Linked DNA regions of Candidatus Vesicomyosocius sp. SY067_SCS001. The protein of the gene in region 2 interacts with the protein of the main gene of each other region in a pairwise test. Links are inferred from orthologs where the notes say so. Each region holds a gene or a part of one and is shown on either strand. Other genes may lie near its edges.

Region 1 (3,014 bases), 600 kb from region 2 along the record:
GGGAATTTTAATAGGAAAATTACGGTCTTTAAACATCTTTGTCTTAAAAAAAACGTTACTTTTATTAGCGCCTTTAAGAGCATATCTAGCATAATATTGCCAGTTATTCTCCATACATTTAGCAAAAATTTATAAAATTAACGTCTGTGTGTTCTTTACCATCTTCATAACCTGATTTCCACTCATTAGTGATTCTTTGCTCTTCAATTTCTGGATTATTTAAAAAACCAGCTACCCAACCTTGTATATAATTATCATTTACACCCATTTCTTCCATTTTTTTAACGCCTGCATAGTAAGTCATTATTGACACTCCTTAAATAATGTTTATAATTTTATTTACTTATGCCAACTCATTTCTCAATGACATAAGAGAAGGATAATATTATAACCATTTAACCCCATAAAACAAGAAAAAAAATAATGAATTTATCTGAAATAACAAATGGTCTAAATGACAAACAATGCCAATCAGTTACACTAAATAATGAAAAAAACGCTTTAATACTAGCAGGTGCTGGAAGTGGTAAAACCAAAGTTCTCATACATAGAATTGCTTACTTAATCACACAAAAAGATGTTCACATTAATGCTATTCTAGCCGTTACTTTTACCAATAAAGCCGCTACTGAAATGTGTGAAAGATTAAGTATGCTATTAAGGTGCCCTATTACAAGTATGTGGACTGGAACATTTCATAGCTTGGCACACCGATTATTACGTATTCATTATGAACAAGCCCAATTAACTTCTAGCTTTCAAATCCTAGACGCACAAGACCAAATACGCATTATCAAAAACCTCATGAAAGAAAATAATATTGACGAATCTAAATTTTCTATTAAAAAGATTCAGCAGTTTATTAATAATCAAAAAAACAAAGGTATTCGCCTACAGGATATTGACTCTAGTTACAACTATTTTATTAAAAAAAGTCTTAAAGTATTTGAACTTTATGAAGTACACTGTAAATCAAATAACTTGATTGATTTTGCAGAACTACTGATACGTAGTTATGAGTTATTAAAAAATAACGTAACCTTACTTAATCATTATAAAGATCGCTTTAAGCACATTTTAATTGATGAATTTCAAGACACTAACACGATCCAATACAAATGGATTAAATTATTATTTAGTGGTAACAATAAAGTATTCTGTGTGGGTGATGATGACCAATCTATTTATGGATGGCGCGGTGCAAATATTGAAAATATTACTAAATTATGTACAGATTTCGCTCCTATTAAAACTATCCGTTTAGAACAGAATTATCGTTCAACAAATAATATTCTAACGGCTTCTAACGCCTTGATTTCTCATAATACCAGCCGTATGGGTAAATCTCTTTGGACTAATGCTAATGATGGTGAATTAATTGATGTATATGAAGCGCAAACTGAAATAGATGAAGCAAACTATGTCGTCAGTAGCATTCAGAAATTAATCACTAATGGATCATTACCCAATGATTGTGCTATTCTGTATCGCCTTAATACCCAATCTCGTGTCTTTGAAGAAGCGCTCATAAAATACAATATTCCTTATATTATTTATGGTGGTTTAAAATTTTTTGAACGTGCTGAAATTAAATACGCTTTAGGTTATTTGCGTTTAATAGAAAACTCAGATGATAATCTTGCCTTTGAACGTGTGGTTAATTTCCCAACTCGTGGTATTGGGAAAAAAACAGTTAACAAAATACGTACATTTGCACAAAATAACCATGTCAGTCTTTTTCAAGCAACCATACAAGTATCATCTACACTATCAACTCGTACTGCGAATGCATTAAATGGATTTACCAACCTAATTGAAAAAATGAAAGATGATACTAAGAACTTAGATTTATCTGAGAAAATAATAAACTTACTTAATATATCAGGATTAATGGCGCATTATTCTAATAATAAAACTAGCAACAAAAAAGAAAATCTAGAAGAGTTAATAACTGCAGCTAAACAATATAAACAGAATAATGATATGAATGAAGTAATAGGGTTTATTTCTTTAGCATCAATAGATTCTAGCAGTAATACTAATGCATTTATTAATCAAAGTGTACAACTTATGACTATGCATTCAGCTAAAGGCTTAGAATTTCCTTATGTATTCTTAAGTGGCATGGAAGAAGGTTTATTCCCCTGGAAAAGCAAAGATAAACTACATTTAATAGATGAAGAAAGACGATTATGCTACGTTGGCATGACCCGTGCCATGAAAAAATTATCACTATCTTACACCATAAAACGATTTTTACACGGACATTTTTTGCACACTGATCCTTCACGTTTCCTAAACGAGATCCCAGGTGAATATTTAAATAGGATTAAAGTTAAATTTAGTATAACAATAAAAAATTACAATAATGATAATATTTTTAGTCAAAGTATTATAACTAAATCTGATAATCAATTACATATTGGTGCTTTAGTTAACCATACCAAATTCGGATTAGGAACAGTATTAAATTTCGAAGGACAAGGGGATAGTTCCAGAATACAGATAAAATTTAAACAAACAGGCGATATAAAATGGTTGATTAGTTCATATGCAAATTTAGAATTTATATAATTGAACAACTCACCTTGTTACACTATAACTTTTTTGATACTCATCTAGAAACAAAGCCAACCAACTGACTAAAAAATTAAATTATTATTATAAAATTAGATACCTCTTTAAGGTAGTTAGAATGTGGATAAATTAACACCATATTTATCTAGCCTATACCGTTCTATCATATAAGAAATCAAAAAATAATGATAAATCAATTTTAATAAAGTAGAAACTTATTAGTTAGTTATAACATAATTCCTTTCTATTGATTTGAATATAATTCATGTGATTTAATAAAATCAAAACCTATATAAATTTACCAAAATAAACTGTTTAATTTAAGGTTTTCTTTAAATCATCAATTGAAAAACTTTGCACCGCTTGCTTATCGGTATAAATCGGTTTCATATTAGTATGCATACCTGAGGATTTTTCAATAGCAATTTGTCTACTAG
Region 2 (3,024 bases):
TAACTGGTACAGGAAGAAAAGGTAGAGTTTTAGATACTGACCTTAAAAATCACGTTAAACAAATCATAACTTCTGACAATTTTAACAGCGCCCTTCCTAAACCACCAATAATTGATTTTTCTAAATTTGGGGACACTGAAACAATAAAACTATCTAGAATAAATAAATTATCAGGTAAACATTTAACTACATGCTGGTTAAGCATTCCCCACGTTACCCAGTTTGACGAAGTTAACATTAATCAAATGGAAGCATACCGACAAAAACAAAGAGCTAACGGCATTAAACTCACTCCTCTAGTTTTTATTATGAAAGCATTGGTTCAAACGTTGAAAAATCATCTACGTTTTAATGCTTCACTTGATGAATCAGGTGAAAACTTGATTATTAAAAAATATTTTAACTTAGGAATTGCAATGGACACACCAAAAGGCTTAATTGTGCCAGTTATTCGTGATGTTGAAAAAAAATCTTTAACTGATCTAGCTAAAGAACTTTTTGAAACTTCAAAGAACGCACGAGAAAATAAGTTAAAACCCGCAGATATGCAAGGTTCAGGTTTCACTATTTCCAGCTTAGGTGGTATTGGTGGTACACAATTTACCCCTATTGTTAATGCACCAGAGGTAGCTATTTTAGGCATATCACGTTCATATTTAAAACCTACTTGGAATGGTGAAAATTTTATCCCAACTTTAACATTACCACTAGCATTGTCCTATGACCATCGCGTGATTGATGGTGCACAAGGTGGACGGTTCATGGCAGAGTTAAATACAATATTAAAAGAGGCAAATTATGATTAAGACTCAAGTTGTTATTATAGGCTCTGGTCCTGGAGGTTATACAGCTGCCTTTCGTCTGGCAGATTTAGGTAAACAAGTTACTCTAATTGAACGTTATAACGCTTTAGGTGGTGTATGCTTAAATGTCGGCTGTATTCCTTCTAAAGCACTTCTTCATACAGCCCAAATCATCAATGAAGCAAAAAATTCCTCACATATAGGGGTTACCTTTAATGAGCCACTAATTAGTGTCAATGGTATACGCACAAATAAAGACAACATCGTAACCAAACTAACAAATGGTATCAAAACTTTAGCAAAAGCAAGAAAAGTTAATGTTGTAACAGGTTATGGAAGATTTATCTCAGCTAATCAAATTACAATAGAAAATAGCAATGATATTATTGAATTTGAACAATGTATTATTGCTACAGGTTCACAAGTTGCCAAAATCCCCACCCTTACATTTGATGATGTTCGTGTAATGGATTCAACAGACGCACTAAACTTATCCAATATACCAAAACGTTTGTTAGTAGTAGGTGGGGGTATTATTGGCTTAGAAATGGCAACAGTTTATAACGCACTTGGTAGCGAAATTACTGTGGTTGAACTTTCTGACCAACTAATTACTAGTGCCGACAAAGACATTGTCAATCCACTACTTAGGTACATTAAAAAACAATATGCTAACATTTTTTTAAACACCAAAATAACCAAAATTGAGGCATTAAAAGAAGGTATTAAAGTCGGATTTGAAGGAAAAAACACCCCAAAATTCGACACCTTTGACAAAATACTAGTCGCTATTGGTCGCACCCCTAATGGAAAATTGATCGATTGTGAAAAAGCTGGTGTTGAAATAAATGATTGGGGTTTTATTCCTGTCAATAAACAAATGAAAACCAATGTTAATAACATCTACGCCATTGGAGATATTACTGGTCAACCTATGCTTGCCCATAAAGCCATACACGAAGCTAAAATTGCAGCAGAAGTTATTTGTGGATACAAATCAGGTTTTAATGCCCTTACTATCCCATCTATTGCCTATACAGACCCAGAAATTGCTTGGACAGGAAAAACTGAAAAAGAACTAAAAGCTAAAGGAATCTCTTATGAAAAAGGTTTATTTCCTTGGACAAATTCAGGTCGTAGTTTAAGTATTGGTAGATCTGAAGGCATTACCAAAGGATTATTCGATGTAAAAGGCAAAATTTTAGGCATGGGCATTTGCGGCACCAATGCAAGTGAATTGATTGCTGAAGCAACACTAGCTATTGAAATGGGTTGTGATATGGATGATATTGCACTAACTATCCACGCCCACCCAACCTTAAGTGAAACTACCGCCTTTGCAACTGAGATGGCACAAGGTACAATTACAGATTTATTATCATCAAAAAAGAAAAAATAGGGATAGATTATATGAATATAAAACAAGCAAGAAAAAATGTCATTGAACAACAAATACGTCCTTGGGGCGGCTTGAATTATATTGCTAATAATGCACTTAAAAACACACCAAGAGAATATTTTGTACCAGAGAAATATAAAAATCTTACATTTGCAGATATTGAAATTCCACTTACTAGTAAAGCAAAAATGCTTTTTCCGAAGATTGAAGGTCAATTATTGAATGCACTTAATATTAAAAAACATGAAACTGTACTAGAGATAGGAACAGGTAGTGGTTATTTAACAGCTGTTTTGTCAAAATTATGCAAATCTGTAACCAGTATTGAAATTGATGAAAATCTTACTCATAGTGCCAAAAAAAGAATTGATACATTGGGTATTGATAATGTTACTTTAGAAGTGGTAGATGCTTCTAAAGACTGGAAGTATAATGATTTCTTTAATGTAGTGATTATTAGTAGTTCAGTGCCTAAAATTACAAGACGTTACTTTCATTTATTAAATGTAGGTGGTAGAATTTTTGTAATTGAAGGTACTAAAAACGTTATGAGTGCAAAACTTATTACTCGAATTAATAAGAATAAATGGGATACAAAATCATTATTTGAAACACAATTAGACACAATGCAAGGGTTAGAATCATCAAATAATTTTGAATTTTAATCATGAACTTATTTTTTGATTTTATCCTAAAAAAAGCCTCATTAGGGCTTACACTTTTATTACTAATTGCTATATTTTTTATAGCTCAAATCTCTAATTCTCAATTAGATGCATCTTCAGACTCTTTAGTACTAGAAGGTGACAAAAACCTACGTTA

Evidence for each region. Proteins that work in one complex are often made in the same cells at the same time.
Region 1: the proteins of lpdA (region 2) and HUW60_RS01485 interact in binary tests that used the Escherichia coli proteins (3 or more experiments, as listed by UniProt). The link is inferred for Candidatus Vesicomyosocius sp. SY067_SCS001 from one-to-one orthologs.

What each region holds. Positions count from the first base shown.
Region 1 is NZ_CP054877.1:303,023-306,036, reverse strand. What follows is about bases 9-2,998. They hold HUW60_RS01485 (UvrD-helicase domain-containing protein), read left to right. Parts: upstream 9-423; coding sequence 424-2,574; downstream 2,575-2,998. Other genes in these bases: HUW60_RS01480 (hypothetical protein), read right to left, coding at 2,893-2,998; HUW60_RS01490 (Alvin_2107 family globule sulfur oxidation protein), read right to left, coding at 119-304; HUW60_RS01495 (KamA family radical SAM protein), read right to left, coding at 9-114. Also shown: more of HUW60_RS01495, read right to left, coding at 1-8; more of HUW60_RS01480, read right to left, coding at 2,999-3,014. UniProt on the Escherichia coli protein: A helicase with DNA-dependent ATPase activity. Unwinds DNA duplexes with 3'-5' polarity. Translocates on single-stranded DNA with 3'-5' polarity. Initiates unwinding more efficiently from a nicked substrate than double-stranded DNA.
Region 2 is NZ_CP054877.1:903,220-906,243, forward strand. Bases 1-3,000 are described here. They hold lpdA (dihydrolipoyl dehydrogenase), read left to right. Parts: upstream 1-798; coding sequence 799-2,202; downstream 2,203-3,000. Other genes in these bases: HUW60_RS04360 (dihydrolipoyllysine-residue acetyltransferase), read left to right, coding at 1-806; HUW60_RS04370 (protein-L-isoaspartate O-methyltransferase family protein), read left to right, coding at 2,214-2,867; HUW60_RS04375 (efflux RND transporter permease subunit), read left to right, coding at 2,870-3,000. Outside these bases: more of HUW60_RS04375, read left to right, coding at 3,001-3,024. UniProt on the Escherichia coli protein: Lipoamide dehydrogenase is a component of the glycine cleavage system as well as of the alpha-ketoacid dehydrogenase complexes.